DNA from 4 places in the Shewanella sp. QJM3NY_23 genome. Region 2 is predicted to be linked to each of the others. Evidence: predicted binding sites of a transcription regulator. Region 2 holds the regulator's gene; each other region holds the start of a gene.
What was found. The regulator MetJ, encoded in region 2, represses methionine synthesis genes. The targets are predictions, from matches to a motif close to TAGACGTCTAGACGTCTA.
Positions count from the first base shown of each region.

Region 1 (5,449 bases), 1.6 Mb from region 2:
CACAATTTAAAGCGCTGCACGGGATCATGCTGTTGCCACTTCGCCTCTTCCTCTTTGGAGCGATAGCCAGAGGGATCATCAGACGATGAATGTGCGCCTAAGCGATAGGTCATCGCTTCAATGAGTACTGGCGCATTATGCTCTAACGCATAAGCTCTGGCTTGCTGGGTAGCGGCAAGCACAGCTAACATGTCGTTACCATCTACGCGTATGGTGTGCATACCATAGCCCACCCCTCGGCTAGCAATACCATTGCCGGCAAACTGCTCACTGGTCGGCGTTGAGATGGCATAGCCGTTGTTACGGCAGAAGAAAATCGTCGGCGACTTGAGCACGGCGGCCATATTCAGTCCGGCGTGAAAATCTCCTTCAGAGGCGGCACCTTCACCGAAGTAACAGATAGCAACATTACGTTTACCCTGCATTTTAAGGCTATAACCGACCCCTGTGGCCTGTGGTATTTGCGTCGCCAGTGGCGATGAAATGGTTTGATAATGCAAGGCACTGCTACCATAGTGAATCGGCATTTGACGGCCTTTCCCCAGATCTTTTTCATTACTGAACATCTGGTTCATAAACTGCTCGGTGGTAAATCCACGGTAACGCAGCGCGGCATGCTCACGGTATTGCGCTAAGATAACATCTTCATCATCGAGCGCCGCGACACTGCCAACGATAGACGCTTCTTCTCCGGTGCAGGTCATATAGAAGCTGATGCGTCCTTGACGCTGTGCGCCTAGCATGCGTTCGTCGAGTACTCGGGTGAATACACAAGTGTCATGAATTTTTTCAGCTAATGCTTGGTCAATCACAGGTAATACTGCTTCTTCAAACGTGGTGCCGTCTGCTTGAAGGATCTTTAAAATCGGGATTGACAGCGAATCCTTATCAAGAAAGCTGACCCTATGGACAGTTTCTGTCGTGCTCTTAGTGTTGCTCATACTATTCTCTTATCAGCTGAGTTTTCTTGTTATTTATTTGCTAGCGATTGAGCATAACACTCAATCTCTGGCCTGTATTATCTTCACACGTGAGGTTCAAATTACGTTAACGTAAACTACCTATCAAGCCCAACATGTTTAAAGGAACTAACTAGCATCTAACATTGTTGTATATTTAGCTTTACAATCCTGTCGAGCGTGGCCTTAACTAACCTGATAGCCCTCTGCGGGCACCAAACAGAGCACGGTTCTTTGCCCGACGGGCACATTGGCATTAGGAAACACGATAGACTCTAATGCAGCATCAACCTTAATCTCTGCACCGCCCTCTTTTGCCAGTACATAACCTTTAGGAAACGCGGTAAAGTTCTCCACGTCATTGGTAAACGTAAATTCAAAATCGTCATAACGCTTATTAATAGAGCGATTAACTTGGTAAAGGTTAAGCTGAGTGTTATCAAATGCGGGCAATGCCAAAGGCTCACCTTTAATCAATTGAATTAACATTGTTTTTAACGCAATAAAGCGTGTCATATCATTTTGACCCATCGGCATAACCTTGCCAAGTTCGATAGTAAAAGCATGGGCTTGATAATTATGAGCAGAAAAGTAACTAAAGGTGGTGGTTGGCTCGTGGTGAAATAACACCGTCTTAATACCACAAGCGGCTAAAAACATCAGTTGTTCACCACTATAAGGCGCACCTTGACGATAGGGATAAATGGCAAATTTTTCATGCTTGGAGCCACGAATAGCCGTGTGTAAGTCATAGTGATATCGCGGCGAGTTAGGCTGACCGCCAGTAAAAAAGCGATCGACATAACGCTCAAGCTTCTTGGCTCTCACACGCTCGGCATTGATAAGCCCTTGCCCACTGGAGTGTGCCCCACTAAAAAGCCGGTTGAGGTTTTCTTCGACAAAACGGGTGCCATTTAAAATAGCCGCAGGATTACCGATTAAGAAAAGTAACCTTTGCTGCGTGATGAGTTGGCCGCAGAGTAACTGAGTGATCAGCGTGTTACACAGTTCAATGGGTGCGGTTTCATTACCGTGTATGGCACTGGACAATACAATATTTTTGACTGGTGCATCGCCGCTAGACAACGGCTCAAATGCTATCACCCCGGTATCCCAAATATGTACGCGGGTGTGTTCGCCTATGGTAAAGGTAAACGGCTCTGGGATAGATTTTGGATTTGCGAGGGTAAATTGCAAAAAGTCATTCGACAAATTTAGTGCTTGTTGCACACAAAACTCCTTACATTATTCATACCTTACAGACCATGTTGATCTGCTGTAATAGGCATGACTCCTTGGATTTATTAGTATTATGTTTATCAAGGGCTGATAGTACCATTTAACGGATCAGACAGCCATTTGTCACCACACAATAACTCAGTAACCGGTAAATTAAACTTGCATTCTCATTAAAGCCATCACACAATAAAGCCATCTAGACGTCTACAGTGGTTGCAGGGTGATACTGAGAATTTCATCCTTACCTGCTAATAGGCATATATCAATTAAAAGTCATGAGGTGTACAGATGGCTATAGCCACATTTGGTGCTGGTTGTTTTTGGGGTGTAGAGTACTTTTTCAGACAAATTGAAGGGGTGACAGCGGCAACCTGTGGTTACATGGGCGGTGACGATAAGCGCACCACTTACGAACAAGTCAAACAAGGCAATAGCGGTCACGCTGAAGTGGTTCAGATTGAATATGACGAACACCAAGTCAGTTACCAACAACTTTTAGCCGTATTTTGGTCTAATCACAACCCGACCATGCTCAACATGCAAGGCGGTGACATAGGTCATCAATATCGCAGCGCGATCTTTTTTTATGATCAGCAACAAAAAGCGGCTGCAGAGCAATCGAAACTTGCCTTAGCGCGAAGTGGAAAATGGGGGATGCGCCAAATTGTCACAGAAATCGTGCCAGCGATGGCGTTTCACCGCGCCGAAGAGTACCACCAAAACTACTTAGAAAAGAATAATCTACCCAGTTGTCACTTGACCTATTAAGCCACGATTAATCACGGCAATACTTAAGTAATGTTAAAACTAATCAGGCTATTTTTAACGCGGCAATGGGCAATACTGGCATGTAGCCTGCTCAGTTTTTGTGATGAACGACTTGGGTTAAATGGCTTTTTATGCAAAGCTGTTCATTAATGTAACAAGCACTTTTATGCAACCCTCTCTTTTAATGTCTGCAACGTTATATCAAGTTTGTGTGCCTTATAAAAAAGCCGCCAACCCATTATAGGTTGGCGACTTTTACTAATCAGTCGTCATCTAATCAATCTATGTCTCATTGGACCATTACTCATTCATCACATCTGAACAGCCACTCATGCGTCGCAGCGTTTTATGTGACGATTGACTGCATGCGACTAATTTATAGGCCTTAGTATTTATAGGCCAGTATTTATAGAGCTTAGTATTCACCGCAGTTAAGTCAGTTTAATCTCAGTTTTCATCAACAAAACTGGATCTACACCAAACCTATGCCGTTATTTTTGCAATAATACTTTGCTCGCCGGGTAACATGGCTTGCATCGATGCGCGCGCCTTAACCCGTAAATATAAAGCACTTAAATATGGCCAACGCGTCGCATCTATCGTCTCGCCAGCGTGCTCCATATTAACCATCTGACAACTGAAAGCCAGATCCGCTAAGGTGAGCTTTCCTGCGACAAAATAATCGCTACCCGCTAACTGTTGCTCAAGGTAATCGAAATGAGCAGGCAATTTTTCTGTCAGTGTTAACTGTACTGCAGCTTCGTCACACTCTTTCCCCATACTTTTACTGAGAACACGCTGCGCAAACACACTAAAGGTTGTCAGAGGTGCTAGTTCGTCATCGGCATATTTAGCTAACCAGCGCACGCACGCATTTTGCTCAGCATTATCACCCAGTAAGCTCAACGCTTGTGGATACTGATCTTCGAGATATTGGCAGATCACGCTCGAATCGGCCAAAGTGAAATCTCCCACTTTAATCGCTGGAATACGGTTGAGTGGGTTTATCTCTTTATACCAAGACGGCTGATCAAACGGCGAAATTATCTCTAATTGATAATCCAACGCCTTTTCCGCCAAGCACAAACGTACTTTACGCACAAATGGCGACAGCGGCACACCATAGAGTATCAGGCTCATTGTAAATCCTCAGTTAATTTAGAATTAGTTAATTTAAAAAATGAGCCATGCTATACACCTTAAGCCACGAACACAAGACGCAGTAATCACATCGGCTTCACCACTAAAATAACAAAAAGCCATATCTTTTGGTGCATCTTAAAATTGGATGGGGACGCCTTAATCCTAAACCATATAACGCCGCATTAAAGTGTAAGAACACGCCCACAAAGGCACGGTAAACGGCACGGCTACAACAATAATAAGGGGTCTTAGATACACGTTTGAGTTTAGCGAGAGAGCGGCATAAAACCTCCTGGTTTCATGCTCAATCAAAGCTTAGTCAGAGGCTAATGTCTATAAGCGGTTAGGCAGCAAAATTTTGCAGCATGAGATATCTAGAAGTGAAGCATACGAGGTGATTAAGGTATTGAAAATATTGAGTTGCTTATAAAAAACTAATTGGCTAGCGTTGCTAAGGGATAGTTACGGTTAGCCTAAAGTGTCATTTAAGATCCGGACCTAAACCAGCGTGAACTCTCGCGCCGCTATTTACTATACAAAGGTATCACTTCAAGTAAGCTCGGGCTTGTTCAACACTCGGGATAAGGACGCAGCTGCGCGCGGCCTATCCTTATTTGTTATGTTTCGCCCTACAACGACTCACCAACTTCCCAAACGCACGCTACACAAGATACAGGTTTAACATATCTATTTTGTTTAGTATCGAACGTTACTTTATGAAGTGACTTTACTTGATAATTTGGTAGACATTCAATATGCGCTTGGCGACCATCGTCAGGTAATTGATAGTTAAATACGTCAACTAAAGCGCAAAATAATCGAATACACTTTTTTTCTTTGATTCGACCAAGTTTTTCAATGTCATTTTGATAGGCTGTAGTTGTATCTCGCAACTTAAATTCAATCGCTATTGTATAACCAGAATCCAATTTAAAAACTAAATCGGTGGGTCCGCCATTTTTAAGATCGTATTCCCTATACCATTCAACTTTTGTTTCACCAAAGATATTCTTTGACTCTTTGACAATCGCCTTACCGCATTCATATGCAAAAGCTAATTCAGGCATATGAAATATACCCTGTTCTATATCAGATAGTTCTCTATTTTCACTCTCAGCCACAGAGCAGATTATCTGAGCAATACGATTAATATCCATAATTCCCCTTTCAGAAACATAACGTTCGAATAACGGGCGTTTACTAGCCCAAACTGATTGAAACGCCTCAATCACAACGTTTCTTTGAAAAAATGCGCCACGAGTAAACGTCCCAGTTCATTTGCTTGTTAGCACTATACATACCCCTTGCCAACTTTTTGGAGAGCAGAGAGCATCATCAAC
Region 1 is NZ_CM149657.1:2,079,316-2,084,764, forward strand. Features, by position in the region: gene AC0VXX_RS09420 (thiamine pyrophosphate-dependent dehydrogenase E1 component subunit alpha) at 1-941, opposite strand, end outside; gene astE (succinylglutamate desuccinylase) at 1,146-2,189, opposite strand; gene msrA (peptide-methionine (S)-S-oxide reductase MsrA) at 2,487-2,966, shown strand; gene AC0VXX_RS09435 (glutathione S-transferase family protein) at 3,450-4,106, opposite strand; gene AC0VXX_RS09440 (hypothetical protein) at 4,739-5,341, opposite strand; gene AC0VXX_RS09445 (hypothetical protein) at 5,401-5,449, opposite strand, start outside.
Region 1: the regulator MetJ is predicted to act here: its motif matches at 2,388-2,405, upstream of msrA (peptide-methionine (S)-S-oxide reductase MsrA).

Region 2 (5,449 bases):
AAAGTCTGAACCATTACGGCCCAGCAACAGGGTATCGCCCTTATCATTAGCACAGATAAAACCGGTGATCACTAGGCGTTCATTAGGGTGAGCATTCAGCATCGCCTGCACTTTTTGCTTTGATTGCCCTATGCGAATTTGCGGTACCGCCCCTTCATCGGCCACTAATAAAGTGCGCGCATCCACATCGACTGCCCCGACGCCTGATTCACGCAGCAGCGCGGCAAGTAAACGCGATGACCAGCGCTCGCCAAAACTAACCACTTGATTGCGTTGGTAATCCGTTAAATCGGCAAGAGAAAGTAATGTGCTGAGTTGGGATTTATCGGTCGATAGACGCTCGCGCAAGCTGCGCGCCTGTTCGTTAGATAACAGTTGCTCGATCAGATTTTGCTGGTAACTGATCAACACTTGCAACTCTTCTTGCCACAACAGACCGGACTCGGTTAGCTCAAGTAATTTATATAAAAAATTAGTACTCTTGCCCGCAGCAGAAACCACGATGAGATCATCGCTATGGCCATGGGTGAGTAATATATGAGCGACACGGCGGTAACAATCTGCATCCGCTAAACTAGAACCGCCAAATTTATGCAAATGACATCGTGTCATTTTTTGCTCCTCAATACCTTTAACAACTTACCGCGATAGCCGCATCTAAACCCGCTTGAATATCTGCCACCAGATCGTCACCATCTTCAATCCCAACAGATAAACGAATAAGGGTATCTTTCACCCCTGCCTCTAAACGAGCCGCTGGCTCCATCGCTCTGTGGGTCATGGTAGCAGGAACCGCCACTAAGCTCTCTACTCCACCCAAGCTTTCGGCTAAAGAGAAGTATTCTAACGCATTTAAAAAGGCAATAAGCTCTGCTTCGCCACCTTTTAACTCAAAACTGAGCATGGCACCAAAACCTTTTTGCTGTTTTAACGCGATCTCATGGCCTGGATGGCCCGCCAAACCAGGATAATAGACCTTATCAACGGCGCGATGACGGGTTAGCAAAGCCAACACCTGCTGTGCGTTGGCTTGATGCTGACGCATTCTCACCGCAATTGTTCTTAAGCCGCGTAGGGTCAAATAGCTATCGAAGGCTGAGCCGGTTAACCCTAAGGTATTAGACCACCAATGTAACAGCTCACCCACTTCAGCATCTTTAGCGACAACCGCGCCGCCGACCACATCGCTATGCCCGTTGATATATTTAGTCGTTGAGTGGATCACTATGTCAGCGCCGAGCAACAGAGGTTGTTGCAAGATAGGCGATAAAAAGGTGTTATCGACTACCACTAGCGCCCCCACTTCATGGCTCTGGCTCGCAATCGCTGCGATATCGACCACGCGCAGTAATGGGTTCGAAGGGGTTTCTAACCAGACCATTTTAGGTTGGCGAGCAATAACGTCTGCCAAAGCAGCGGCATTCGTTTGGTCAACCACTGCCAGTTTAAATGCCCCTTTCTTGGCGAGGTGGGTAAATAGTCGATAGCTGCCGCCATAGCAATCGTGCGGCACCACGAGTAGATCATCGGGCCCCAGTAAATTGGTTACTAAGGTGATGGCCGCCATGCCAGTGCATGTCACTATGCCTGCCGCCCCACGTTCCAGCTCCGCTATGGCGTCAGCCAAAATACAGCGAGTCGGATTACCCGAGCGGCTATAATCAAAATCTCTCGGTTGTTGATGGCCATCAAAGGAGTAATTGGTCGACAAATAGATGGGCGGTACAACGGCACCATATTGGGTATCGGATTCTATCCCCCCACGCACAGCTGCCGTGGCTAATTTACGCTCAGTCATCTTTTACTCCTAAAGTTAAATCGGCGGCAGTCATCTATACTTTATAGATGTCTGGACGTCTAAATGTACCTAAGGCAAGCGGTAGCGTCAACATATTTAGACGTTTAGACGTCCAAACATGTAGAAATCTATTTGCAATTAACAAAAATTAGAGGCAATAATTTGACTGTACCCGGTAAGGGTATAAAATCTGCCCCGAATTTGAGAATTAACAGGTGAGTCAATGACTGAGTGGAATGGCGATTATATCAGCCCCTATGCTGAACATGGTAAGAAGAATGAGCAAGTGAAAAAAATCACTGTCTCTATTCCCCTCAAGGTGCTTAAGATTTTAACCGACGAACGCACTCGTCGTCAGGTGAATAACTTACGCCACGCTACAAACAGCGAATTGCTTTGTGAAGCTTTTTTGCATGCTTATACTGGCCAACCTTTACCCCATGATGATGACTTGTCAAAAGACAAACCCGACAGTATTCCAGCCGAAGTGAAAAAGCTGATGACTGAGATGGGCATCGAATGGGAAGACGTCGAGTAAATCGACTTTACCTATCCTGTTTTGCTAAAGAGGGATCGCACTGCGATCCCTCCTCTTTATCACGTCTAAACACACTGCAACCCCTGGTGGTATAGTGCCTGAACTTATGATTGATCCCATGATCCTTGGCCTAGCGTCGCTGATCATCTTTATTGGCGCCCTAACCCAAAGCCTGATCGGTTTTGGCTTAGCCGTTGTCGCCTCGCCGTTACTCTATCTCGTCGACCCAAGCCTAGTGCCCGCACCTGTCATTATGATGGGCTTTTCTATCGCCTTACTCACCCTGCTAAGAGAGAGGCGCGCACTGGAATTTAACGGCTTACAATATGCTTTACTGGGGCGTATCCCTGGCGGAATATTAGGCGCAACCTTATTATTGCTAGCACCACAACCAGTATTGGGATTAGCCATTGCAATCATTGTGGCTCTAGCCGTGGTTCTGAGCCTATTCAAGCTACGTCTCCCCATAAATCGCAGTAATCTTTTTATGGCGGGCATATTGTCGGGGATCTTTGGTAATATCGCTGCCATTGGTGAACCGCCAATGGCTATTTTACTCTCGGGAAAAGACGCCAAACAGTTTCGCGCAGCCTTGTCAGCCTTCTTCATCTTTAGCTCAATGATCGCCTTAATCATTTTGGCTTTCAGTGGATTACTCACACTGCGTCATCTGTATCTTTCAATGCTATTGCTACCATCGGTCCTGCTAGGCTTTGTAGTTGCTAATCGTATTGTCGGCGGCATCGACAAACAAAAAACCCAACGCCTTACCCTGATATTGTGCAGTACAAGTGCGCTGATCTTAGCGGTAAAATCGATTATAGAACTAACGTAACGACCTCAAATAGGTGTCCGTAAAAGGGAATAAAAATCAGCAAACAAGATAATCACTAAAAATGATATGAGGTTCGGATCACGCCCCCAATGGCATCATCACTGCCAAACAGCCCGGTTAAGTCCAGATTAAAGGTGCGACCAATACTAAAGCCTGTACCAACCGAATACAGGTCGATTGCGGTATTGTTTAAATTGTGGCGATAACCCACACGTAACGCCAACCAATCCGTGGTTTTTAGCTCCCCTGCGAAGCGCCAATATTGTGTACTAACCACTTCATCGAAACCTTGATGAGCATTCAAATCGATATCACTTGTTAGGGTAAGTGCAGCCCAATCATAAGCCACCCCAGCAGTATATAAAGGCTCAACTCGATAAGTAAATTGCCGCCCTAATGACTCTACACTCTGTTGTTTTGGGTCGATTAAATTGCGTCCAGACAAGCCAACGGTTAGCCCATTAAAAGGCTTAATTACCACACCAACATCAAGATTAAATACCGTATCATCATTACGATAGGGGGAATCATTACCACTATCAAAAGTCACGTTATTCGCATTAACTACATAATTGTAAGTGTCGATACGCTGTATTTTGGGCGAGAGCCCAACCGATATTGGCATGTTGACAATTGATAGAGGAAAACTCAATACAACGCCAACATCAGACACTCCCCCCGACACCAACGCCCCGAGAGAGCCTAACTCTGAAACATTTGCAGGATTGTTAACATCAAAATGGTCTAAATTGCTTTGAATCGCATCTGCAACACCTACCGCCTCGATATAAGTCTTATGAAACAGTGTCATTGGCATCTGCACCGTCGGCAAGACAATCGATGTACCTTGTGTCGCAGAGGTTCTCTCTGCTTGCGGCGATGCAATCCCCCGCGCCTCTTTAGTCGCATCTAACACTGACAAGACAGGATGATTGAAGAGATCTCCATGTTGATGACTTACGGCAACGTGTGAACTGTTTAAGGCAGAGTTATGTACACCATCATATTGCTGCTCGGCAAAGGAAAACCTAGTGAGACTCATCAGCGTGATTAACACTATTATGCTAAGGCACTTCATTCCCTTTTCTCCCCCCTCCGAATAATGGTCATTTTAAGCGTGTTGAAAGATTAGTACGCTCGATTGTTAAAGATAGTTCATTTCTTAAGTGCTAGATGATATGGCAAGTAAAAATACTGATATTTAGCCCGTATTTAACCTTTACTCCCCCAGCCTCTGCTGCGTAAATATGCTCGATAATCCACTATGGCTGATAAGATCAAAATACTGCCCATCGCGACGTATTTCCCAAAAATAACGCCCCCTTTCGACGACAATCACAGCGTTAGCGATAACAAGTTCATTAACATTACAGCCATTATTTAGCAGATGTTTAACTACTAAAGTGTGATTCACCTCCACCAGTAATTGATAGCCAACACCTCATCCCCGCAAAAACAACAAACAACAAAAGGCTTTTAATACAAAAACTTAAATCACATCAATTAGATTAATATCAATGATATTTTTATCAATTAGATTTTTATTGTAAAGGTGATCAACCTCAAACTCACATCTCGACTCCTTTAGTAAACTTTTTAACAACAAACACCCGCTTTGTTTAATAAAAAATCACCACGGGTGGTGATTAAGGAAAGATGATGAAAAACATAGTAAAAATTGCAACGTGCATCATGTTCACATTCTCGTTAGGCGCCCAAGTTTATGCCGTAGATGGCGGTAACCCGAAAAAAGGTAAACACCTCTACAAGAAAGAGTGTAAAGCCTGCCATAGCAAAGGCGATGCGGGCGGTGAAATCACTCCGATGAGTAAAACCATGAGCCAGTGGGATCGCTATTTTAAACGTGATCAACACAAGGTTAAGCCTGAGGTTTTTGAGCAACTCTCCGAAAAAGACCGCTTGGATATTCAGCAGTTTCTTTATGACCATGCGGCAGATTCCGATCAACCACAGACTTGCGGTTAAAACTCACTAAGCCCATCTACTGCGCACCTCGCGCGACGGAGAGACAAAGATGCGTACACTACTATCGATTTTAATTGCCAATGCATTAGCCTTTTCTGGCGGCGCGTACAGTGCCGACCAAGAACAACAAAAGCTGGCAGACTTAAAACAGCAACTAGCTGAGCTATCAGAAGAAATTGACGATATTAATAGCCGCGTAGACAAAAATGAGCGCCACACAGCACTGGATAGAATCCAACTCACAGGAGATTTTCGTACCAAGGCTCATTCATTGCATTATCAAAATGTCACT
Region 2 is NZ_CM149657.1:507,448-512,896, reverse strand. Features, by position in the region: gene AC0VXX_RS02445 (bifunctional aspartate kinase/homoserine dehydrogenase II) at 1-612, opposite strand, end outside; gene metB (cystathionine gamma-synthase) at 632-1,798, opposite strand; gene metJ (met regulon transcriptional regulator MetJ) at 2,022-2,336, shown strand; gene AC0VXX_RS02430 (sulfite exporter TauE/SafE family protein) at 2,443-3,171, shown strand; gene traF (conjugal transfer protein TraF) at 3,227-4,249, opposite strand; gene AC0VXX_RS02420 (c-type cytochrome) at 4,828-5,157, shown strand; gene AC0VXX_RS02415 (DUF3373 domain-containing protein) at 5,207-5,449, shown strand, end outside.

Region 3 (5,449 bases), 1.4 Mb from region 2:
CCACTCGTTATCACACCACAATAATAGTTTCACTAAATGGCCATCGCTCACCCGAGTTTGGGTGCCATCGACAATCGATGAGCGCGGATCATGGTTAAAATCACATGACACCAATGGCGCATTAGTATAGCCCACCACCCCTTGATATGAGCCATTAGCCGCTTGCGCCAGCACTTGGTTGACTGTGTCGATATCGACGCGCTTGTCTATGGTCACCGATAAATCGATGGCGGTGACATTGATAGTGGGCACGCGCACCGATATGGCCTCAAACTTATCTTTCATTTTTGGCAAGATGCGCTCGATACCCCGTGCCAGTTTAGTATCGACCGGGATTATCGACTGCCCCGCCGCGCGGGTTCGTCTTAAGTCGTCGTGATAGGCGTCGATCACCTGCTGATCGTTCATCGCCGAATGGATAGTGGTTATCGCACCACTTTTAACCTTAAAGGCTCTATCGAGTACCTCAATAATGGGCACTAGGCAGTTGGTGGTACAAGACGCATTAGAGATGATGGTGTGGTGTGCCTTAAGTGTATCGTGATTAACACCATAAACTATGGTGGCATCGACATCACTCGATGATGGATGGCTAATCAGCACTTGTTTGGCCCCTGCTTGCAGGTGCGTCTCACAGGCTTGCCTATCGATTAAGGCACCAGTGGCCTCATACACTATATCGATATCCAGCTCAGCCCAAGGCAATTGGCTGGCATCGCGTTGATGCAATAACTGAATACGGTCATCACCCACCGTCATAATATTATCGACCAATGACGTCGGGGTTTGAAAGCGACCATGAGTGGTATCATATTGGGTTAAGTGAAGCATGGCTTCAGGTTTAGCCAGTTCATTAATGGCGACAATTTGAATGCGGTCTCGCTTGCCCGACTCGTACAGGGCACGAAGAATTGAACGACCAATACGGCCATATCCATTGATAGCAACTTTGATCATTAAGCGCCTTGACTCCTCACTCTATCCCTGCTCGCATACTGTTGATGCGACAACGGCTTACCTGATATCAACACCAGATAAGCCGTCCCATCTGGCGTGAGCCATTAAGGTGCTCACGCCTCGACTCACACTAACGCTTAAAACAAGGCGTTAACGGTCGACACTACGTTATCGACGGTGAAGCCGAAGTATTTCATGAGTTCGCCGCCTGGCGCTGACTCACCGAAGGTGGTCATGCCCACTACTGCGCCGTCGAAACCAACATACTTATGCCAGAAATCAACGTGAGCCGCTTCGATAGCAACACGCTTAGTTACAGCGCGTGGCAATACTGACTCTTTGTACGCCGCATCTTGTGCATCAAACGCATTGGTCGATGGCATAGAAACCACACGTACCTGCTTACCTTGCTCAGTTAATGCAGCGGCAGAATCCAGTGCCAATTGCACTTCGCTACCTGTCGCAATCAAAATGACATCAGGTGTACCAGCACAATCACGCAGTACATAACCACCTTTAACCACGTTAGCTAACTGCTCATCGGTACGGGCTTGAGCGGGTAGGTTTTGACGGCTAAAGATAAGCGATGTTGGTGCATCACGGCGCTCGATAGCATTCTTCCACGAGACTGCCGTTTCGGCCGCATCACATGGACGCCATACCATCATGTTAGGGGTCATGCGCAGGTTAGCGAGCTGCTCAACAGGTTGGTGAGTCGGGCCATCTTCACCTTGACCGATAGAGTCATGGGTATAAACGAAGATGTTTTGAATGCCCATCAGCGCCGACATACGTACCGCATTACGGGCGTATTCCATAAACATCATGAAGGTCGCGCCGTAGTTGATGAAACCACCGTGCAACGAGATACCGTTCATGATGCCGCTCATACCAAATTCACGTACACCATAATAGATGTAGTTACCGGCAGCATCGTCTTGAATGCCTTTAGAACCAGACCAAAGCGTCAAGTTAGAACCCGCAAGGTCAGCTGAGCCACCAAGTAGCTCTGGCAACATAGCGCCAAAAGCACCAATGGCATTTTGTGACGCTTTACGGCTAGCAATGCCTTCGCCTTTCTCTTGGCATTCTTTAATGAAGGCTTGTGCTTTCGCTTCGAAATCGGCAGGCAATTCACCATCGATCACCCGGCGCTTATATTCTGCCGCCAATTCAGGGAATGCAGCTTCATACGCGGCCAGTTTTTCATTCCAAGCCGATTCGTTGCTGGCGCCCACGTCTTTAGCATCCCAACCCGCATAGACGTTATCTGGGATATCAAATGGCGCGTGTTCCCAACCAAGGAACTCACGTGCAGCGGCGATTTCGGCATCGCCTAGTGGCGCGCCGTGGCAGTCGTGGCTGCCAGATTTGTTTGGAGAACCAAAACCAATAATCGTTTTGCAGCAGATCATGGTTGGCTTGTCAGTGACTGACTTAGCTTCTTCTATTGCGCTGCGAATCGCTTCGCTATCATGGCCGTCCACATCGGCAATCACATGCCAGCCATAGGCTTCAAAACGCTTAGGTGTATCGTCGGTGAACCAGCCTTCAACATGGCCGTCGATAGAGATACCGTTGTCATCCCAAAATGCAATCAGCTTGCCTAAACCTAAGGTGCCCGCTAATGAACAAGCTTCGTGTGAGATGCCTTCCATCAAACAACCATCCCCTAAGAAACAGTAGGTGAAGTGGTCGACAATGTCGTGACCTGGACGGTTAAACTGCGCCGCCAAGGTTTTTTCCGCAATCGCCATACCAACCGCGTTACTGATACCCGCGCCTAGCGGCCCTGTGGTGGTTTCAACACCTGGAGTGTATCCGTATTCTGGGTGACCTGGGGTTTTAGAGTGAAGCTGGCGGAAGTTTTGCAGTTCTTCGATGGGAAGTGCGTAACCAGTAAGGTGCAGCAAAGAGTAAATCAGCATCGAGCCATGACCGTTAGATAAGATGAAGCGGTCGCGGTCAACCCAGTTTGGGTTAGTCGGGTTGTGCTTAAGGAAGTCATTCCAAAGCACTTCAGCGATATCCGCCATTCCCATTGGGGCACCTGGGTGACCTGAGTTGGCTTTTTGAACGGCATCCATACTTAACACACGGATAGCGTTTGCGAGTTCTTTACGAGATGACATGCTCTCTCCTGCTTATTATTGGGGATTTTGCGGGCAATTGTGGACGCATATTTTCCCCTACTAGGCGATGGGACGCAAATAAAATTCGCCAAATTACCCAGATTAACCCGATCTAAGCTGTAGAACCCGTAAATGCAGGCCCAAGGAGTAGAGCCGATGTGTCAATCTGGGTATATCCGTTAACGTGACATTTAGCGCTTGCACGTTTTTTACTCCATTTTGCAAACCCATTATTAACACTTAATAAGCATCTTTAAGCAAAATGCCTAACACTACGTCATGACTCGCAGCGTCTCATGCAATAACTGCGCGGCGATAGCGCAAAAAATCACGCCCTGTAAGTCGCGGGTAAAACCATAAAAAAACGATAAATAGATGATGAATTACAGCTTGTTACCTACAGGCATATCTTTACTGCCAGCCTGAGCAAGTCATGATTTACTGCGCTTTACCCCACAATTTTTATCGAAAGGGGTGTTATCTAGCGTGATTTCCACTAAAATAGCCGTCTAGATGTAGATACTTCTACAGAATCAAATTGTTTACAGACGAGATTTTCCATTATGGCAAAGCACTTGTTTACCTCTGAGTCGGTCTCAGAAGGTCATCCAGATAAAATCGCCGATCAAATTTCTGATGCGGTACTCGACGCGATCTTAGAGCAAGATCCTAAGGCGCGCGTGGCATGTGAAACTTACGTTAAAACCGGCATGGTCTTGGTGGGCGGTGAAGTGACCACCTCGGCTTGGGTTGATATCGAAGAGATCACCCGTAAAACCGTGCGTGAAATTGGCTATACCCACTCAGATATGGGCTTTGATGCCGATTCTTGTGCCGTACTTAATGCCATCGGTAAACAGTCGCCCGATATCAATCAAGGTGTTGATCGCGCCGATCCTAAAGAGCAAGGCGCTGGCGACCAAGGGTTAATGTTTGGTTACGCCAACAACGAAACCGACGTATTGATGCCAGCCCCGATCACTTACTCGCATAAGTTGGTTAAGCGTCAATCGGAAGTGCGTAAAGACAATACCCTACCTTGGTTACGTCCAGATGCGAAAAGTCAGGTCACTTTTGCCTATAACAGCGATGGCAGCATTGCTGGTATCGATGCGGTAGTCCTGTCTACTCAACACTGTGACAGCGTAAGCCAGCCAGATCTGATTGAAGGCGTGATGGAAACCATCATTAAGCCTGTGCTGCCCGCTAAGTGGTTAACCAAAGATACTAAGTACTTCATCAACCCAACAGGCCGTTTTGTGATTGGTGGTCCTGTCGGCGATTGTGGTCTAACGGGTCGTAAAATTATCGTCGATACTTACGGCGGAATGGCGCGTCACGGTGGTGGGGCTTTCTCTGGTAAGGATCCATCGAAAGTTGACCGCAGTGCAGCATACGCGGCGCGTTATGTGGCCAAGAACATCGTTGCCGCTGGCCTTGCCGATCGCTGTGAGATCCAAGTGTCTTACGCTATCGGTGTAGCTGAGCCTACCTCTATCAGTGTTGAAACTTTCGGTACTGGTAAAGTGTCTGAAGAGGTGTTGATTAAGCTGGTTCGTCAGCATTTCGACCTGCGCCCATACGGCCTAACCGAAATGTTAGATTTGGCTCGCCCAATCTATCAAGCCACTGCGGCTTACGGTCACTTTGGTCGTAACGAGTTCCCGTGGGAGCGCACCGATAAAGCCGACGCCCTTCGCGCCGACGCTAAGCTATAATCGCAGCAAGCTCATAAAAAACCGCCCATATGGCGGTTTTTTTGTGGCTGTTTTTGGTAGCAGTCTTTGTGACTGAATCTTGTCACAGCCTACGCACATTAATCGATGATAACCGACGGCTTGTCTGGCTTAGCATAGCTCAGTCGCCCTAATCGCTCGGTCGTATGATAGCAATCGAGACCCGATACGCAGACGGTATTTAAGCTTTCAATGTCAATACTGCCATCGGGCTTAAGCGCCACGTCATCGAGCCAAATATCGGTAATTCGGCCTATCACTAACAGAGTTTGGTTTAGTTCGATAGTTTGATAACTTTCTAACTTAACAGCATATTTTAATCGACTCTCGGCCACAAAGGGCGCCACCACTTGTGGTTGATGCAACGGGGTCAGCCCCACCTCATTAAATTCACACTGGCCGCTGTCGTAGCGCGCCGAAGTTTGATGCGCTTGCTGCCAAATATCGCTATTCACCTGATTAATGGTGTAACTGCCGGTGGCAATAATGTTAGCTAAGGTATCTCGCTGCACCGTATCTGGACGGCTAATAAACCCCACCAGCGCAGGATCGGCGCCTAAATGAAATACTGAGCTAATGATGGCCAAATTAGTGCGCCCCAAAGCGTCTTGGGTACCGATAAGG
Region 3 is NZ_CM149657.1:3,186,263-3,191,711, forward strand. Features, by position in the region: gene epd (erythrose-4-phosphate dehydrogenase) at 1-957, opposite strand, end outside; gene tkt (transketolase) at 1,095-3,089, opposite strand; gene metK (methionine adenosyltransferase) at 3,653-4,807, shown strand; gene AC0VXX_RS14140 (flavin reductase family protein) at 4,906-5,449, opposite strand, start outside.
Region 3: the regulator MetJ is predicted to act here: its motif matches at 3,592-3,609, upstream of metK (methionine adenosyltransferase).

Region 4 (5,449 bases), 1.4 Mb from region 2:
CGATTCCGCCACAGTTAGCCACCAGCACGGCTGTGATTAACGAGCACAAAAGCAACATGGCTAGGCGCAGGCGCTGCACATCGATCCCTAAAGTGTGGGCGGTTTCATCACCGGCTTTCATGGCAACTATCTGGCGTTTAAACAGCAATATGATCACAGTTGCGCCTGCCACCACCAACAAGGGCAGCCCCAAGCCAGACCAACTGGCCTTGGCAAAACTGCCCAAGCTCCAAAACAGCACAGAGGCGGCCGCCTGAGGGCCCGAAAAATAGAGTAATAAACTGGTAAGCGCACCAAACATAAAGGAGATCGCCACCCCAGAAAGCAGCATGCGCTCGATTTGAGTGCTCATGGCGCGGCCGCACAAGGCCAATACCATCAGCACTGCGAGACTGGCGCCAATAAAGGCGCCCATCGGCAGGCTGACGCTGCCAAGCCATGATATGGATAAGGCGTTCGATAGCGCGCCCGCACCGCCAAACAGGGTAAGCACCACTACGGCACCAAAGGAGGCGCCAGAAGAGATGCCAAAAAGATAAGGGTCGGCCAGTGGATTGCGGGTCACAGTTTGCAGCACGGCGCCGGCGATGGCTAAACCAAAACCGGCGATAAACGCCAGCACGATGCGCGGCATCCGCAGCTCCATCACAATGCGGGCGGTGACGCTGCTTGGACGCTCACCGCCAAGGGTGGCCAGCACCACATCGACCACTTGGTTAAAGTCGATATGCGCCGCACCAAAACTGGCGGCTAACAGCGGCGTCATTAGGCTTAATACCCCAAACCCTGTGACCAATAGCAGGCCGCGCCAAAGGCGCTCGCTGGCCGATAATCCGGACGAGCGCATCATGGCGTCTCCCCTTGGGTGACATTATGGTAGCCATAAAAGTAATTAATTTGCGGATTACCGTGTTGTGGGTGCGGGCTCACTTGGCAGCACACCTCAAAGACCTCTGCAATACGCTGCTCGGTCAACACCTCATTGGGGCGGCCTTGGGCAACTGCGTGGCCTTGGTCGAGCAGCAGCAATTGGTCACACAGGGCGCTGGCTAAATTAAGGTCATGGATCGAGATAACCACCGTCATCTCTAAGCTACGCAGTAGCTCTAAGATCTGTATTTGATAACGGATATCTAAATGATTAGTGGGCTCATCGAGGATCAACAGCTTGGGCTTTTGCACTATGGCGCGGGCGATTAACGCCCGTTGTTTCTCGCCGCCAGAAAGTTGCTCATACCCTTGGTCGGCCAACGCGGTTAAACCTACTGTGGCTAAGGCGCGGCGCACATCGTGCTTGTCTTGGTCGCTGGTGAGCGAAAACGCCCCCTTATGGGGCGTCAACCCTAGCGCCACCAGCTGCGCCGTGGTCATGTCAAAATGGTGCGGCGTGTCTTGCAGCACCACCGCCACTTGCTGGGCAAAGGATCGCGCCGAAAAGTCGCCCACCGCTCGGCCAAATAAGGTGATATCCCCTTGGCTTGGGGTCAAATAACGATATAGACAGCGCAGTAAGGTGGATTTACCGGCGCCATTAGGGCCGATGATCCCCAGCATTTGGCCTTGGGGCAGTTCGACACTGACATCAGCCAAAATGGCGCGCTCGCCCGCGTGCCAACTAAGGTGTTGGGCAGATAACGCCATAGGGATTGACGTCACAGGCTCATCATCCAAGCCGCAAAGTAATAGGGTAAAGTGTGTTGCGACCGCGCAGGTGTCGACCTGCCGCTGCCAAGCGGGGCTAACGCCCCAAGTCGGTTGTTCATCTTTAGCTCCCTCAAGTCACCCGCTTGAGTCATTAGGCTATAGCGTAAGGCAGGTATCCTGACTTGTGGTTGCAGACAAGGCCAATTGCCTTACTCAACACACTCACAGTTGCGGGCACAGTTTGGGCTGATGACCTTAGGTCACTCCCCAATTCCCTATTAAGTTTGAGTTACTCGACCCACGTTAAGTGAGTCGCTGCTCAACACCTTACGCTCGGCGTCATCTGTATGCTAGACACCTAAAATTGTTGGCTATTATGCGGTATTTCCCCTAAGAGGCAAACCACCTTTTGTATTTGCCGCGCTGGTTGACGACAAACGCTGATAACTAACGCGCACTGAGCTTAGGCATTAACCCAAATGTAAGCGCCAATAGCCTTTACCATCGTTATCGACCAAGTGGCTTAACTTAACCACACTGGCATAATCGAGACTTAACTGGGTATAGAAGCCCACTTCGCCGCGGATCCCCAGCGCCAGCCCCATCAAATGGCGGATAACCCCACCATGGGTGACAAGCAGCAGGGTTTTGCCACTGTGTCTATGTAACACTTGCTCGATACAGGTCTCGACCCGCTGCTCAAAGACATCTAGCGGCTCACTGCCTGGCAATGGCGCCCGCCAAGGATCTTGCCAGTAGGCGTTAAGCGCCTCGCTATGCTCAGCAAACAAGGTATCAAGCGCCTCACCGTCCCAGCGGCCAAAATCAATCTCCATCAAACCCGCTTCAACTGAGTAAGGTAACTGCTGTTTATTGGCATAATACTCGGCAAACACTTGGCAGCGGCTTAAGGGGGAGCTCACCAGCGCATCTATCGTCTCGGGTAATTTAGTCGCACTGGCCAGTTGCATCTGGGCAAATCCCAGCTCACTCAAAGGCAGGTCGCTTCGGCCTCGCAGCACATTACCGCCCTCGCACTGACCATGGCGCATTAAATAAAAAATCGTTTGTGTCATTGGCTTACCTTGATATTTGTCATGCCGTGGCAGCATACGCCGAGACGGCGCGCCAATGCAATATGGGTCACACTGCCCCGCGGCTGCAATTGCGCCAAAACAAACATCACCCACAGGCTAAGCGACAGCCTATAAGCCACTGGGCTAACGAGGGGGAAAACTGATACTCTTTTGACTTGCCCTAAGCCTAATAAGTCGCTTACTATAGCAATTGCTATAGACGTCTATACGTTTATACATCTAAAAATAATAGCAGGGTGATCACACCCTCGTCGCACTGCATCGGCAGTAGTGAACATGCATCGAGTAGGATATAGGTAGAATTTTATGGCGACCCGACCCCCTGTTACCCCAATAAGACAGATAACAGCGCAGATCACCGAGCAGCTCGAATCACGTATTTTAATCCTCGACGGTGCCATGGGCACCATGATCCAAGATCATAAGCTTGAGGAAGCCGCCTTTCGCGGCGAGCGTTTTAAAGACTGGCCCTGCGATGTCAAAGGTAATAACGATCTGCTGGTACTGACTCAGCCAGCCATTATCAAAGATATCCATAAACAGTACCTGCTCGCTGGCGCCGATATCATCGAGACCAATACCTTTAACGCCACTCGTATCGCCATGGCCGACTACGAGATGCAGGAGGTGTCTGTTGAAATTAACCTTGAAGGTGCACGCCTTGCCCGCGCCGCGGCCGATGAAGTCAGCGCAGAAACGGGGCGCGCGTGTTATGTTGCCGGGGTACTTGGCCCCACCAACCGCACCTGCTCGATTAGCCCAGATGTTAACGATCCCGGTTACCGTAATGTCAGCTTCGATGAGCTGGTCGATGCCTATATTGAGTCGATTGAGGCGCTGCTTAAAGGCGGCGCCGATATCATCATGGTGGAAACCATCTTCGATACCCTCAACGCCAAAGCCGCGTTGTTTGCTATAGAAACGGTATTTGAACAGCTTGAGCTGCGCGTGCCCATCATGATCTCAGGCACCATCACCGATGCCTCGGGCCGCACCCTCACAGGGCAAACCACCGAAGCTTTTTACAACTCGCTGCGCCACGTTAAGCCACTGTCGATTGGCCTTAACTGCGCCCTTGGCCCGCAAGAGCTACGCCCCTACGTGCAAGAGTTGTCAAAAATTGCCGAATGTTATGTGTCGGCGCACCCCAATGCGGGGCTGCCTAATGAGTTTGGTGGCTATGATGAAAGCCCCGAAGAGATGGCAAGCGTTATTGGTGAGTGGGCCCAAGAGGGCTTTTTAAACATTATTGGCGGCTGCTGTGGTAGTACACCGGCCCATATTAGCGCCATTCGCGAGGCGGTTATATCCCATGCGCCGCGAGCGCTGCCCGACATCCCAGTGGCTTGCCGCTTGTCGGGGCTTGAGCCACTGACCATAGATGCCAACTCGCTGTTTGTGAACGTGGGCGAGCGCACCAATGTCACCGGCTCGGCTGCCTTTTTACGGCTGATCAAAAATGGCGAATATGAAACCGCCCTCAGCGTCGCACGTGAGCAGGTAGAAAACGGCGCCCAGATCATCGACATCAACATGGATGAAGGCATGCTCGACGGCGTCGAGGTGATGCAGAAATTCCTTAACCTTATCGCCTCTGAGCCCGATATCAGCCGGGTGCCGATTATGATCGACTCCTCTAAATGGGAGGTGATAGAGGCAGGCCTTAAGTGCATTCAAGGCAAAGGCATAGTCAACTCCATCTCGTTGAAAGAGGGCGAAGCGCAATTTATTCACCACGCCAAATTGGTTAAACGTTATGGCGCCGCGGCCATCATCATGGCGTTCGATGAGCAAGGTCAGGCAGACACCAAGGCACGTAAGATCGAGATCTGTACCCGCGCCTATCGGGTGTTAGTCGATAAGGTGGGCTTCCCGCCAGAAGATATTATTTTCGACCCCAACATCTTTGCCATTGCTACCGGTATTGACGAGCATGACAACTACGCTGTCGACTTTATTGAAGCCACGCGTGAGATCAAACGCACCCTACCCCACGCGATGATCTCGGGCGGGGTATCGAACGTGTCGTTCTCATTCCGTGGTAACAACCCGGTGCGTGAGGCGATTCATGCCGTGTTCCTCTATCATGCGATTCAAGCGGGGATGGACATGGGTATCGTCAACGCGGGTCAGCTGGCGATTTATGACGATATCGACAGCGAGTTAAAAGCGCGCGTTGAAGCGGTAGTGCAAAACCTGCCCTGCCCAGTGGCAGATTCAAATAACACCGAGCAACTACTTGAGGTCGCCGAGAAGTTTCGCGGTGATGGCAGCCAAGTGGCTAAGAAAGAAGATTTAGAGTGGCGCAGCTGGGAGGTGAGCAAACGTCTTGCCCATGCCCTAGTGAAAGGCATTACCGACTTTATCGATGAAGACACCGAAGAAGCAAGACAGCAGGCGACTCGGCCACTGGATGTGATTGAAGGGCCGCTCATGGATGGCATGAACGTGGTCGGCGATCTCTTTGGTTCGGGCAAGATGTTTTTGCCCCAAGTGGTCAAATCGGCGCGAGTAATGAAAAAAGCGGTCGCCTACTTAAACCCCTATATCGAACTGGAAAAAGTCGAAGGTCAGTCTAACGGTAAAATCTTGATGGTCACTGTTAAAGGTGACGTGCACGATATCGGTAAGAACATCGTCGGCGTGGTGCTGGCCTGTAATGGCTATGAGGTGATCGATCTTGGGGTGATGGTCCCCGTTGAGAAGAT
Region 4 is NZ_CM149657.1:3,222,660-3,228,108, forward strand. Features, by position in the region: gene AC0VXX_RS14315 (FecCD family ABC transporter permease) at 1-847, opposite strand, end outside; gene AC0VXX_RS14320 (ABC transporter ATP-binding protein) at 847-1,641, opposite strand; cobalamin riboswitch at 1,795-1,965, opposite strand; gene AC0VXX_RS14325 (histidine phosphatase family protein) at 2,115-2,720, opposite strand; gene metH (methionine synthase) at 3,048-5,449, shown strand, end outside.
Region 4: the regulator MetJ is predicted to act here: its motif matches at 2,938-2,955, upstream of metH (methionine synthase).